Regions from separate parts of the Cytobacillus sp. BC1816 genome, predicted to be linked through region 2. Evidence: a T-box and tRNA genes for the amino acid it is inferred to sense, from the RefSeq annotation. Region 2 holds a T-box; the other holds one or more tRNA genes.

Region 1 (7,426 bases), 2.2 Mb from region 2:
CAGTGAATAGGCCCAGGCGACTGTTTAGCAAAAACACAGGTCTCTGCGAAGCCGCAAGGCGAAGTATAGGGGCTGACGCCTGCCCGGTGCTGGAAGGTTAAGAGGAGAGGTTAGCGCAAGCGAAGCTTTGAATCGAAGCCCCAGTAAACGGCGGCCGTAACTATAACGGTCCTAAGGTAGCGAAATTCCTTGTCGGGTAAGTTCCGACCCGCACGAAAGGCGTAACGATCTGGGCACTGTCTCAACGAGAGACTCGGTGAAATTATAGTACCTGTGAAGATGCAGGTTACCCGCGACAGGACGGAAAGACCCCGTGGAGCTTTACTGTAGCCTGATATTGAATTTTGGTACAGCTTGTACAGGATAGGTAGGAGCCTGAGAAGCCGGAGCGCTAGCTTCGGTGGAGGCGTCGGTGGGATACTACCCTGGCTGTATTGAAATTCTAACCCGCGCCCCTTATCGGGGCGGGAGACAGTGTCAGGTGGGCAGTTTGACTGGGGCGGTCGCCTCCTAAAAAGTAACGGAGGCGCCCAAAGGTTCCCTCAGAATGGTTGGAAATCATTCGCAGAGTGTAAAGGCACAAGGGAGCTTGACTGCGAGACCTACAAGTCGAGCAGGGACGAAAGTCGGGCTTAGTGATCCGGTGGTTCCGCATGGAAGGGCCATCGCTCAACGGATAAAAGCTACCCCGGGGATAACAGGCTTATCTCCCCCAAGAGTCCACATCGACGGGGAGGTTTGGCACCTCGATGTCGGCTCATCGCATCCTGGGGCTGTAGTCGGTCCCAAGGGTTGGGCTGTTCGCCCATTAAAGCGGTACGCGAGCTGGGTTCAGAACGTCGTGAGACAGTTCGGTCCCTATCCGTCGTGGGCGCAGGAAATTTGAGAGGAGCTGTCCTTAGTACGAGAGGACCGGGATGGACGCACCGCTGGTGTACCAGTTGTCTTGCCAAAGGCATCGCTGGGTAGCTATGTGCGGAAGGGATAAGTGCTGAAAGCATCTAAGCATGAAGCCCCCCTCGAGATGAGATTTCCCATAGCGTCAAGCTAGTAAGATCCCTGAAAGATGATCAGGTTGATAGGTCAGAGGTGGAAGCGTGGCGACATGTGGAGCTGACTGATACTAATCGATCGAGGACTTAACCAAAACGAAAAGCGGAGGCGACTGTTCAACTTCGAGAGAAGTTAGGAGCCGAAGCTAGACAAGTCATTGGTGAATACTCGGCAAATGCTTCTTCATGCATTATCTAGTTTTGAGGGAACGAAAAAAAGTAAATTTCCTCTTGAAAAATGATAAAAAGACGGTATAATAATACTTGTCTTTGAAAAAATAGTCTGGTGGCGATGGCGAGAAGGTCACACCCGTTCCCATACCGAACACGGAAGTTAAGCTTCTCAGCGCCAATGGTAGTTAGGGGCTGTCCCCTTGTGAGAGTAGGACGCTGCCGGGCTGTTTTACAAATATCATTATTCCGCAGTAGCTCAGTGGTAGAGCATTCGGCTGTTAACCGAACGGTCGTAGGTTCGAATCCTACCTGCGGAGCCAAATGGAGAGCTGTCCGAGTGGCCGAAGGAGCACGATTGGAAATCGTGTATACGCTAACCGCGTATCAAGGGTTCAAATCCCTTGCTCTCCGCCATTATAATTTCTATATTGGCCCCTTGGTCAAGCGGTTAAGACACCGCCCTTTCACGGCGGTAACACGGGTTCGAATCCCGTAGGGGTCACCATTTTGGAGGATTAGCTCAGCTGGGAGAGCATCTGCCTTACAAGCAGAGGGTCGGCGGTTCGATCCCGTCATCCTCCACCATATTATTGTCGCGGGGTGGAGCAGTCCGGTAGCTCGTCGGGCTCATAACCCGAAGGTCGCAGGTTCAAATCCTGCCCCCGCAATCTGGTCCGGTAGTTCAGTTGGTTAGAATGCCTGCCTGTCACGCAGGAGGTCGCGGGTTCGAGTCCCGTCCGGACCGCCATTTTTACAAAAAGTAAATAATATGTGGCTCAGTAGCTCAGTCGGTAGAGCAAAGGACTGAAAATCCTTGTGTCGGCGGTTCGATTCCGTCCTGAGCCACCTTTACTGAATTGATTTGCCGGTGTAGCTCAATTGGTAGAGCAACTGACTTGTAATCAGTAGGTTGGGGGTTCAAGTCCTCTTGCCGGCACCATTCTTTATGCTAATATGGAGGGGTAGCGAAGTGGCTAAACGCGGCGGACTGTAAATCCGCTCCTTCGGGTTCGGCAGTTCGAATCTGCCCCCCTCCACCAATTTATATAGGGGTATAGTTTAATGGTAAAACGAAGGTCTCCAAAACCTTTGATGTGGGTTCGATTCCTACTACCCCTGCCAATATTATAATGGCGGCTGTGGCGAAGTGGTTAACGCATCGGATTGTGGCTCCGACACTCGTGGGTTCGATTCCCATCAGTCGCCCCATAAATTTATAGTAACAGTACGAGTATAACTCTCATATAAATGTGATATGAACTATCAATGGGCTATAGCCAAGCGGTAAGGCACCGGACTTTGACTCCGTCACTCGCAGGTTCGAATCCTGCTAGCCCAGCCATTTTGCGGAAGTAGTTCAGTGGTAGAACATCACCTTGCCAAGGTGAGGGTCGCGGGTTCGAATCCCGTCTTCCGCTCCAGAATAAACTTCATTTTATGGCGGCATAGCCAAGTGGTAAGGCAGAGGTCTGCAAAACCTTTACCACCGGTTCGAATCCGGTTGCCGCCTCCATAATCTAAATCTTGATTCGCTGATATACGCCGGGGTGGCGGAACTGGCAGACGCACAGGACTTAAAATCCTGCGGTAGGTGACTACCGTACCGGTTCGATTCCGGTCCTCGGCACCACAAGATTTACTACATTTTAATATGCCGGTGTGGCGGAATTGGCAGACGCGCACGACTCAAAATCGTGTTCCTTCTGGAGTGTCGGTTCGACCCCGACCACCGGTATCTAAAAAGAGGTTTCCCAATAGGGAAATCTTTTTTTGTTGTTTAATTAATATCTGTGCAAATTTTTAAAGCGGATAGCAAATATCAATGCAGCCATTCTGCTGATTGTGATGTAATATTATCTATCTTGGACGTAACACACATCTGTTGCTTACTTTAGTAATTCAAACCTGGTTTATCTTGTTTCATAGGAACCTTCCGAACAGTTAAGAACCCCCTCTCGAAACCACCCTCTGAATCTTTCGGAACCCTGCATTGAAACAACTTTTATTAGGATGGTGCTGTATACCATCTGTCCTGTTCGATATAAAAGTCTCCCTCATAATTCTTGACTTCAAAAATGTAGATGCAGCCTCCAGTGATTAATAATGAATCTATTTGGAAAAAGCCCACATCTCTATGTTCAAGATAGCTTCATTCTATGCAATGTTTTCCATTTCCACAAGCTAATCCTTTTAAAGAAGTCAAAATATTGCACCATTTTAGTCAATCCAGTCACCTATATATGCAAACGGTTTCAAATATAATGTAGGAAAGCGTTTGCAAGAGATGAGGGGGCGGTGAAGAGATTTGGAGACAAAGATTGAAGTCGGGGAAGCAGCAGTCAATTCAGAGGTTAAAACAGTATCCAGGAAAAAAGCAAATCTGAAAAAAATGCTAACATACAGCGCATTTGTAGGACCGGCATTGATTTTTTTCCTGGTGATTCAAATCATTCCTTTTTTGATGGGAATTTATTATTCTTTTACTTCCTGGAATGGTGTCAGTTCTGTAGTTGAGTGGGTCGGACTTGAAAATTATATAAAGATCTTTAAAAATGATCCCAAGTTTTTTGATTCCTTCATTTTTACTACCAAGTTTATGTTAGCCTCGGTTATTATTAGTAATTTACTAGGTTTTGGGCTTGCATTATTATTGAACGCAGCATTGAAGTCCAGAAATTTATTGCGGACTGTGTTCTTCATTCCTAATGTTATCGGGGGATTATTGCTTGGGTTCATCTGGCAGTTTATTTTTGTAAAAGGGTTTGCTGCAATTGGAAATCTTACAGATCTATCCGTATTTAAGCTGCCATGGCTTGGGGATGAGTCAACAGCATTCTGGGGAATTGTAATTGTGTTTGCCTGGCAGATCAGCGGATATATGATGGTTATTTATATTGCAGCGCTGCAGGGGGTTGATCAGACATTGCTGGAGGCCGCCAGGATCGATGGGGCATCAAGCTGGACACTTCTGACGAAAATTATTATTCCTCTTATTTTGCCGGCGTTTACGATTTGTTTCTTTTTAACTATTTCAATGGCATTTAAGATTTTCGACCTGAATATTTCACTGACAGGCGGAGGTCCATTTAATTCAACACAATCTGTTGCAATTAATATTTATCAGGAAGCATTCCAGAATAACCGGTATGGTCTGGGTACCGCGAAATCCATTTTGTTCTTCCTTGTTGTAGCAATTTTTACAACGGTTCAGGTTATGATGACCAAGAAAAGGGAGGTTGAGGCCTAATGAGTCCCAGATATACGAAGGTTACGTTTCTGCTCGAGATTATCGGAATCGTATTAGGAATCATATTCCTCATACCTTTTTATTTCGTGATCATCAATTCTGTAAAAGGTTTTGCAGATATTTTGATTGATGCTGCAGCGTGGCCGCAGGAGTTTTTATTCTCCAATTACTTGAAGGTATGGGATATTATTAATTTCCCGCGGGCCTTCTGGAATTCGCTTATAATTACGGTGATCAGCAATATTGGACTGGTTGTCATTAGTTCCATGGCTGCCTGGAAGATGGTCCGAACCCCGGGGAAATTCAGCAAAATCCTGTTTGCGTTATTTGTATCTGCGATGGTTATTCCTTTCCAGACGGTCATGATACCGCTGATGAAGCTGGGAGGCACGCTGAATCTGACAAACAGCATACCTGGTCTCATCATTATGTATTTTGGCTTTGGTGTACCATTATCGCTTTTCCTGTATCACGGATTTATTAAAACAGTTCCAATAGAGATAGAAGAATCGGCCCGAATTGATGGGTGCAGCCAGTTTGGGGTCTTTTGGAGAATTGTTTTTCCGCTTCTAAAGCCAATCACTGTAACGGTTATTATTTTAAATACATTATGGATCTGGAATGATTATCTTCTGCCACTTCTTGTGCTTCAGGATGCAGAACTAAGGACGATTCCTTTGGCCACAAGTTCATTCTTTGCACAATATACAAAGCAATGGGACATGGGACTGGCCGCCCTTGTGATGGGCATTACACCTGTTGTTATTTTCTTCCTGTTTCTGCAGAGGCATATTATTAAAGGCATTGCACAAGGTTCCATCAAGTAGTTATAGAGACTTTTGCGGCCATATGGGCTGTTAAAGTTTATATAAAAAATTATTCAGGGGGGAAACAAAATGAAACGCTTTGCTCTATTACTGCTGTCATTGGTTCTGATGGCGGGCATTATGGCGGGCTGTTCTTCTTCCAGCTCTTCAGGGGATGAAAAGCCAAAGGATGATTCAAATAATGATGATGAAGTGGTAACATTGAATTTGTTCCAGTTTAAAGTGGAGATTGCCGATCAGCTTCAGGCAATGATCGGTGAATTCGAAAAAGAGCATCCGAATATTAAAGTAAAGCTTGAATCAGTCGGCGGCGGTGCTGATTATGGTGCTGCATTAAAAGCAAAGTTTGCATCCGGCGAACAGCCTGACATTTTTAACAATGGCGGATTTAAAGAATTGGAGCTTTGGAAAGAGCATCTTGCAGATCTTTCGAATGAGCCTTGGGCAGAGCATGTGCTTCCAATTGGAAAAGTTCCAATGACTGATACAGACGGCAAACTTTATGGAATGCCTGTAAACCTTGAAGGATACGGTTTCATTTATAATAAGGATTTATTTGAAGAAGCAGGCATCACTGAACCACCTAATACGATTTCTGAACTGAAGGATGCTTCTGAAAAACTAAAAGATAAAGGAATTACTCCTTTCTCTGCCGGTTATGGAGAGTGGTGGGTCATTGGCCAGCATTTACTAAATATTCCATTTGCACAGCAGGAAGATCCGGTGGCATTTATTGAGGGCTTATACAGCGGATCTGAAAAAATTACTGGCAATGATAAATTTAAAGAGTTCAAAGAAGTGCTTGATACTGAAATAAACTTTGGAAATGATAATCCATTAACAACAGATTATAATACGCAAGTAACGCTATTTGCATCCGGCAATACAGCAATGCTTCAGCAGGGGAACTGGACAGAAAACATGATTCTTGAAATCAACCCTGAAATTAATATGGGATTCCTGCCAATTCCGCTTACTGATGATGAGGCTGAAGCAGACCGTTTACCGGTAGGCGTTCCGAACAACTGGGTTCTTAATAAAAATTCAGAGCATCTTGAAGAAGCAAAATTATTCCTTGACTGGATGGTTTCTTCTGAAACAGGAAAGCGTTATATCACAGAAGAGTTTGCGTTCATTCCTGCCTTCGACAATATAGAACCAACCGGTTTAGGCCCGCTTGGACAGCATATTCTTGAGTATTCTAAGGAAGAGAAAACCGTTCCTTGGACATGGTTCAGGTGGCCGGATGGTGCAAATAAAGAGTTTGCTGCAACAATCCAGGAATACGCTGCAGGAAAGATTGACTATGATACGGTCGTAGAACGCTTCCAGGCATCCTGGGATAATCTGAAATAAATTTGGTTAAACAGGAAGCATGTCTGCGGAAGATATGCTTTCTGTTTTATATTTTAATTATATGCAAAACCCCATAACAAAAAGGCATCCCCAAAAAGGGAAGTTCGCTTTATACTATTGTAAAAGACAAAGCAGCGGGGGATGTAAATGTTCAAAAAGAGCATTAGAAATAAACTGATTGTTCTATTGATGGTAGCCACGATCGTTCCATTTGGGGCGTCTATAATCATCACTTATTATCATACAGCGGAATCATTGAAAGACCAGGCCATTAAGGAAAATAGCAACCTATTATATCAAGGAAAAGTGAACCTGGAGGGTTACATAAATGAGCTGGACGGATTAACACTATCCCTTTACAATAATCCAGGTTTAATAAACTTTTTAAAAGATCCCCAAAAGGAAAATAATTATCAGGCAGTGGAAGCTGTAAGAAATGTAATTTCTACCATACTGTATGCAGAAGAAAATATCAAAAGAGTTAACATTGCTGTTGCAAAGGAAGATCGTCTTATAACAGCTTCCAGGCGCTCTACAGTTATTTTTTCAAAGAAGCTGACAAATGCCAATCAGGAATTTTACGTAAAAGCCAAAGAAAGTCCAAGTAATATGTATCTTGAGCCTATTCATAAGATAAAGGAGCCTGAGGACAAAAAGCCTAAAAATGTAATAACGCTTCACAGATCTTTAATCAATATTCCATCAGATGATGTATTGGCATATATCTCACTGGAGTTCTCACCAGATCAAATAACCAATATCAGCCGTAA
Region 2 (7,426 bases):
TTTTCAGATCCACTAATTTCATTGTCGGATTTATTGGTGTTTCAACATATATACAGGCAGTCTCCGGTTTAATTTCATCAAGCAGCTGCTGCTTTGACTCCATAGCTGAAAAATCATGGCTGATTTGAAATTTTTCCTTCATCATCTCCAGGAGTCCAAATGTACATCCATAAACTCCCTGAGAACATAAAATATGATCACCTGTTTTGGTTAAAGCAAACAGGACAGCTGAGACTGCAGCCATACCAGACCCAAAAGCAAGGGCTGCTTCCCCATTTTCCAGTGCAGCCATTCTTTCTTCAAGCATTTTAACTGTTGGATTGCCCAGACGGGAATAGATATAGCCTTCTTCTTCACCGGAAAAACGTTTTTCCCCCTGCTGTGCTGTCTCAAATGTAAAAGTTGACGTCTGGAATATTGGCGGTGCGAGGCTCCCCTTGAACCTTTCAGCATCGTATCCTTCATGGATGACCTGCGTCTCGAAGTTAAACCGATGTTTCCTATCCATATTACCTCTCCTTTTCGTTGCAAACGCTTACATTATTATCTATAATAAACTTCTCTTTTCAGCATATGATAATAGTATATTTTTTGAAAGTATTTTGTTTTGGAAAAGTATCAATAAAGACTGCCTTTCCAAAGGCAGTCCCTAGATATATGAATCTGCAGCCGACTCAATGATCACTTTATTTTTCCCTGTATTTTTGGCGGTATATAATGCCCTGTCAGCCCTCTTAAAAAGCGCAGCATATGAATCTTTTTTCCCCCTGCTCCAATACGAAACACCGCATGAAATGGTTACCTGGGGATCTGTGATTTGACATACCTTTCTGACAAGCCGTTCAGCAATAAGTGCTCCCGCAGGCAATGAAACACCGGGCAGGTAAAGAGCCAGCTCCTCTCCGCCCCATCTTGCGCCAATATCAGTGCTGCGGATATTTCTGTTAATTAAATCGGCAACTTGAATAATGATTTCATCGCCAACCTGATGTCCGTATGTATCATTTACCAATTTAAAATCATCTATATCTACAAGCATAAATGTTCCTTCATGATCTTCATTCATGGACTGATGAATCCGATCATCCAGATAATTTCGGGAATATAGCTTCGTTAAGTGATCCGTTACAACCATCTTTTCAAGCTCTTCTCTAAGCATTGAATTGGTAAAGGCGAGCGTGGAATGATGAATCAAAGACTGGAGAAGCTTGAAAGTTTCAAATGAAAAATGATAAGGTGAAGTATGCATGACAAGGGCAAATCCCTTTAATACTCCAGATTGGGTCATTGGAACAGCCATGATCGATTTATAAAAGCTGGCCGTACCCTCGAACTGTAAAGAAAAATCCCCAATAAAAAGAGACTCTTTCTCCTTGATGATCTTTTTCCTTATATACTGAATATAGACTTCTGCCTCTTTGGTTTGAAAAAATTCAGTACTGCCCTGGATTATATTCACATCCGCACTATCAGAAGTTATCAAGATGAAACCCGCTTCTTCAGCATCAAAGGAATGCAGAATCTGATCTGCCATGAAGTTCATGGTTTCTGTCAGGCGCAAATTCGAATTCAGGCGGTGGGAAGTTTCGTTAATTAATTGAAGGTCCGCTATCAATCGCTTGGATTGCTGATAAAGCTGCGCATTCTCCAGTGCACTGCCTGCAGTATTGGCCAGAAGCGTGATAAATTCAATTTCATTTTTAGGGAATATGATGGTATTAGGCGCAATGACCTGAAGCACTCCATAAACCCCCTGCTTCCCTTTTAAAGGGGCATATAAGATAGAGCGCATTTCCTGCAGGGAATCTTCAAATTGAACAGCTCCTGTGACATATGCCTGCATGGCCGCGATGTTTTCGCTGTCATATTCAAGGTCTCTGATGGGCAGATCCCCATGATTATTGTTATCCTGAGACAGCAGAAGATAATAGGTAAAAGTGGGGTACATTTCCTGCAGAGTATAAATAATCTCCCCCAGCACCATATCCATATCCATTGAGGAATGGAATTTCTCCGTAACTCTATACAGCTGTTTATAACGTTTTTCTTCTGATGCAATTTTGGCCAGACTCTGAGCTTTATCAAGAAATTGCCCGCATTCTTCGCTAAGCTCCTGAATTACTTTTTCTGTATAGGAATGAAAACAGCGTGATTCACCTGTTAAAATCATGCATCCCAGCAGCTGGCCTCTCTTTACAAGAGGAATCATTATTTGTTCTTCCTTAATCTCCGTGCTTAAACTCTGCAACTCTCTGTTATTGTTAGCCCATCTTTTTAAATCATTTGAAAAAGCAGGTGAAAGCAAAGCATCCGGGTTCGTGGAAGCTTCTGCAAAAAACTCCTGCTTCCATTCATTAAAGACGTACAGAGTTATATCACCCGCTCCGGTAAGGGCTTTAATGGCAGAGAGCATTTCATTCAGCAATTTTTCATAGTGAAAGAAACCGTTCTCCGTATCGATAATGTCAAAAAATCGGCTTTTTAAATTAAGTATGATTTGGCGTTCAAGTGTATCCATCTTTATTATCACCTATCAAATGTCTCAGATCATGAATCTATAAACCAATAAGGTATATTATAACGAATAAGAATTATTATTTTCGGCATACATGTGGCTATTTCGTTTCAACTTTCCTAAATTCATAACTTTTAATAAAAGTAATTGCAGCAAGAAACACACATTAAAATAAAAAAAGCGAAGCTGCATTCCCTTTAATCTAATAATTCCAATTTTTTCTTTATTATATCATATCTTGCAAGTTGACTCTTTATTAAGTTTTCTAATTTCAAGTGAATTATGGCACAGGACAAAATCTTCGCTTATAATTTAAACATCCTTTAAATATGAAGAAGTAAAAAATAAAATCATCTTGACTTTTATCCTCTAAAAATTATATAATACTCCTTGTGTAAAATATTGCAGCCTATGTGAGCACCTTGATGCACTCATTTTGTTCCTCAACCAGAGTTTTCTGGGGATGGGGTACTGTGTAACCCTCTGCTGCTAGGGCGAAGGTACATGAAAACAAAATGGACATGATTGTTGTGCGCATCTGTTTCTGTTTTTATTTTACCCAAATAAAAACACAAAAGGAGGAGTCTTAAATGGCTCGTTATACTGGTCCAAGCTGGAAATTATCCCGTCGTCTTGGAATCTCTCTAAGCGGAACTGGTAAAGAATTAGAAAAGCGTCCTTACGCTCCTGGACAACATGGTCCAAACCAGCGCAAAAAATTATCTGAATACGGATTACAATTGCAGGAGAAGCAAAAGCTTCGTCATATGTACGGAGTAAATGAGCGTCAATTCCGCAATTTATTCGATAAAGCTGGCAAAATGCCTGGTAAGCACGGTGAAAACTTCATGATTCTTCTTGAATCACGCCTTGACAACGTGGTTTACCGTTTGGGTCTTGCACGCACTCGCCGTCAAGCTCGCCAGCTAGTTAACCATGGTCATATCATGGTTGATGGATCTCGCGTTGATATTCCATCATACCGCGTAGCACCTGGTCAAACAATTACACTTCGCGAAAAATCTCGCAGCCTTGACATCGTTAAAGAAGCGATCGAAGTTAACAACTTTGTACCTGACTTCGTATCTTTCGATGCAGACAAGCTAGAAGGAACTTTCACTCGCATGCCAGAGCGTTCTGAACTTCCAGCTGAAATCAACGAATCTCTAATCGTTGAATTCTACTCTCGTTAATAATTTAAAAACTGCCGATGCATTTCGGCAGTTTTTTTGTTGTCCGGAAAACGCTGAGATAACTTAAATCCCTCCGTTACAGGAGGGATTTTAAGTTAGTATTTAATTAGGAAATATTTCTTCTTTCCGCGGCGAATGACAGTAAATTGGCCTTCAATCTTGTCCTTATCAGAAAGAGTGTAGTCAAGCTCAGTTATGCGTTCACCATTTACTGAAACAGCGCCATTCGTCACATCTTCACGTGCCTGGCGTTTGGATGGGGAGATTTTGGCAGCAACAAGCAAATCAACGATCCCCAATTCTTCGCCTTCAGAATGCTCATAAGATGGAACATCCTTAAAGCCTTGTTTAATCTCTGAAGCAGAAAGGTTTTTAATTTCTCCGCTGAATAACGCTGCTGTAATCTTGATAGCCTGTTCCAATGCTTCATCCCCATGAATCAGGCGTGTCATTTCTTCAGCAAGTGTTTTTTGGGCTTTGCGGAGATGCGGTTCTTCCTGAACAGCTTTTTCAAGGCCTTCAATTTCTTCACGGGATAAGAATGTAAAGAACTTAAGGTATTTGATTACATCCGCATCTGCTGTGTTAATCCAGAACTGGTAAAACTCATAAGGAGATGTTTTCTCCGGGTCAAGCCAGATTGCTCCGCTTTCCGTTTTGCCGAATTTTGTTCCATCCGCTTTCGTAACCAAAGGTATGGTCAGGCCGTATGCCTTGGACCCTTCAGGCGCCATTTTGCGGATGAGCTCCAGGCCTGTTGTGATATTCCCCCATTGGTCGCTTCCGCCAATCTGCATTTTGCAGTTATGGTTCTCATATAAATGAAGGAAATCCATGGCCTGCAGGATCGTGTAAGTAAATTCAGTAAAGGAAATTCCCGTTTCCAGTCTGGAGGAAATGGTGTCTTTAGCGAGCATGTAATTGACTCCGACATGTTTCCCGTAATCACGCAGGAATGTAACAATATCCATGGAGCCTGCCCAATCATAGTTGTTAACCATGATTGCACCATTTTCACTTTCAAAGTCAAAAATTCTTTTTAGCTGGTTCTTTATGCAATCCACATTATGCTGTACAGTTTCCAGCGTCTGCAGGTTCCGCTCTTCGCTTTTACCGCTTGGATCTCCAATCAGGCCAGTGGCTCCGCCTACTAGAACGATTGGACGATGGCCTTCCTTTTGAAAGCGCCTTAATGTTAAAAACGGCAGCAGATGCCCGATGTGCATGCTGTCAGCTGTTGGGTCTACACCACAGTATAAAGAGATTGCTTCTTTTCCGAGTGTGTTCTCAATGCCCTCTTCATCTGTCTGCTGGTAAACAATCCCTCTCCATTGCAAATCTTCAAGTAAACTCATCTTAACTCCTCCTAATTAACGGCTATTTTCAAGGCATTAACAGGGTATCACCCATACAAAAAACGCCCCTGCAAATATGCAGGGACGCATGATCATTTTTGCGCGGTACCACCCAAATTGAGGACAGCTGTCCTCCACTCTTTCAGAATAACGGATAATCCGTCCACTGCTATAACTGCTGGGCAGGTTGACAGTGAAAGCTCAGGGAGGTAATTCATCCTTCTATTTGTACCGGCTCGCAGCGAACGCCGGCTTTCTGAAACAGGGATAGAAGCATTACTGGATTCCCATCAATGCCTGTAAAATATTTTAACGTCTAAGATAAAACATTTTTATCATAAAAATCAGCCAAATGTCAAATGCCTATGCGAAAAAAGGAAATTTCAGATAAATGGCGAACCTTGTCATATTACTATGTCGCAATATGCTATAATAGATGTGATTTTAGGGGGATTGATACGATGAAAGAAAAGTTTCAGATGTTATTTGACAAATTGAGGCAAACTCCGGGCCTTTTCGGGAATAAAAAAGCAGCTAAAGGAGCGAGTATAACGTACCAGGTTATCTGGAATCTTACTTTGCTTTTTATCATACTGGCTGTTATTGGCGGTGCGTTCGCGGGAGGACTGGGAGCTGGTTATTTCGCGTCGCTGGTAAAGGATGAACCCATCCGATCCTATGCAAGCATGAAAAAAGATATTTATGACTATGAAGAGACATCGCAAATATACTTTGCAAATAACGTATATTTAGGAAAACTGAGAACAGACCTTGAACGTGAGGAAGTCAAGCTTGATGAGGTTTCGGAACACTTAATTAACGCAGTTGTGGCTACTGAAGATGAATATTTCTACGAGCATGACGGAGTAGTGCCAAAAGCGATTATGCGCGCATTGTTCCAGGAAGTAACTAATTCATCTGTTCAATCCGGCGGAAGTACACTTACACAGCAGCTGATAAAAAACCAAATCTTAACGAATGAAGTCTCTTTCGAGCGGAAAGCAAAAGAGATCCTGCTTGCTTTGCGACTGGAGAAATTCTTTGATAAAAAAGAGATATTGGAAGCATATCTGAATGTATCTACCTTTGGAAGAAATGCATCCGGACGTAATATTGCCGGAGTTGAAGCAGCTGCCAAAGGCATTTTTGGGGTGAGTGCAAAAGAATTAACCTTGCCTCAGGCCGCATTCATAGCGGGGCTGCCGCAGAGTCCATTCGGCTACACTCCTTTTACAAGGGAGGGAACGGTCAAAGAGAATCTGGAACCAGGCTTCTCCAGAATGAAAACCGTTCTGAAAAGAATGTATGACGACGGAAAGATTGACCAGAAGCAATACGAAGAAGCTCTGGCTTACGACCTGACCAAGGATTTCACTACACCTTCAGAAAGCCCCTTGGAAAAGTATCCATATTTGACGTATGAAATTGAAGAGCGTGCAGTAAACATCATGACTAAAATTCTCGCAAAAAATGATGGATACGAAGAGCAGGACTTAAAAGAGGATGACGAGCTCCGAGAGGAATACAGGACTCTGGCAGACCGGACGATCCGCCAGAATGGCTTCCAGATCCATTCGACGATCAACAAAGATATTTATGATAAAATGCAGCAGGTGAAAAATAACTACCCTTATTATGGGCCAGACAAACCTGAGACGATCAAGGACCCAGAAACCGGCGAAGATAAGCAAATCATGGAGCCCGTAGAGGTTGGAGCCATTTTAATTGAAAATAAAACCGGTAAAATCATCAGCTTTGTCGGCGGACGCGATCACAAACGCGAGCAGCTGAATCATGCTACAAGCGCTCTAAGACAAAATGGTTCAACCATGAAGCCGCTTTTAGTCTATGCTCCAGCAATGGAACTTGGAAAAGCAGCACCCGGGACCATTCTGCCTGATGTGCCGCTATATCTAAGCCCAGGATTAAATAGGCCTTGGCCAAAGAACTATACGAATACCTATAGCGGGCTCGTATCAGCCAGACAAGCACTTAAGCATTCATACAATGTCCCAGCTGTAAAGCTTTATAAGGATATAGTCGGACAGCGGCCTGCCGCTTACCTGGAAAAGATGGGCTTTACCTCTCTGATCGGTCCTGACTATACAAACTTGTCTACATCCATTGGTTCTTTGGAATATGGGGTAACTGTTGAAGAAAATACGAATGCCTTTACTACATTTGCCAACGGCGGGAAGTTTATTGACGCCTATATGATTGAAAAAATCACAGACAAAGACGGGAACATAATATTCCAGAATAAATCCGAGCCTGTTGATGTATTCAGTCCGCAGACAGCATACCTTACAATCGATATGATGAGAGACGTTATTAACAGCGGAACTGCCACATCGATTAAGAGC

Evidence for each region. A T-box is a leader RNA that pairs with one kind of tRNA and senses whether it is charged. The one in region 2 lies ahead of tyrS (tyrosine--tRNA ligase), so its partner is inferred to be a tRNA-Tyr.
Region 1: it encodes a tRNA-Tyr, which carries the amino acid that the T-box ahead of tyrS (tyrosine--tRNA ligase) is inferred to sense. The anticodon was not compared.

The regions. Positions count from the first base shown of each region.
Region 1 covers NZ_CP195611.1:1,173,105-1,180,530, forward strand. The annotation lists rRNA gene ACR42H_RS06195 (23S ribosomal RNA) at 1-1,147, shown strand, start outside; rRNA gene rrf (5S ribosomal RNA) at 1,335-1,451, shown strand; tRNA gene ACR42H_RS06205 (tRNA-Asn) at 1,472-1,546, shown strand; tRNA gene ACR42H_RS06210 (tRNA-Ser) at 1,550-1,640, shown strand; tRNA gene ACR42H_RS06215 (tRNA-Glu) at 1,657-1,731, shown strand; tRNA gene ACR42H_RS06220 (tRNA-Val) at 1,736-1,811, shown strand; tRNA gene ACR42H_RS06225 (tRNA-Met) at 1,821-1,894, shown strand; tRNA gene ACR42H_RS06230 (tRNA-Asp) at 1,898-1,974, shown strand; tRNA gene ACR42H_RS06235 (tRNA-Phe) at 2,000-2,072, shown strand; tRNA gene ACR42H_RS06240 (tRNA-Thr) at 2,091-2,166, shown strand; tRNA gene ACR42H_RS06245 (tRNA-Tyr) at 2,183-2,266, shown strand; tRNA gene ACR42H_RS06250 (tRNA-Trp) at 2,275-2,348, shown strand; tRNA gene ACR42H_RS06255 (tRNA-His) at 2,360-2,435, shown strand; tRNA gene ACR42H_RS06260 (tRNA-Gln) at 2,494-2,568, shown strand; tRNA gene ACR42H_RS06265 (tRNA-Gly) at 2,573-2,647, shown strand; tRNA gene ACR42H_RS06270 (tRNA-Cys) at 2,666-2,739, shown strand; tRNA gene ACR42H_RS06275 (tRNA-Leu) at 2,768-2,856, shown strand; tRNA gene ACR42H_RS06280 (tRNA-Leu) at 2,880-2,961, shown strand; partial or broken gene ACR42H_RS06285 (nuclease-related domain-containing protein) at 3,244-3,357, opposite strand; gene ACR42H_RS06290 (carbohydrate ABC transporter permease) at 3,532-4,473, shown strand; gene ACR42H_RS06295 (carbohydrate ABC transporter permease) at 4,473-5,300, shown strand; gene ACR42H_RS06300 (ABC transporter substrate-binding protein) at 5,370-6,656, shown strand; gene ACR42H_RS06305 (sensor histidine kinase) at 6,804-7,426, shown strand, end outside.
Region 2 covers NZ_CP195611.1:4,337,118-4,344,543, forward strand. The annotation lists gene megL (methionine gamma-lyase) at 1-508, opposite strand, end outside; gene ACR42H_RS22020 (sensor domain-containing diguanylate cyclase) at 650-2,518, opposite strand; gene rpsD (30S ribosomal protein S4) at 3,106-3,708, shown strand; gene tyrS (tyrosine--tRNA ligase) at 3,804-5,063, opposite strand; T-box leader at 5,141-5,366, opposite strand; gene ACR42H_RS22035 (transglycosylase domain-containing protein) at 5,525-7,426, shown strand, end outside.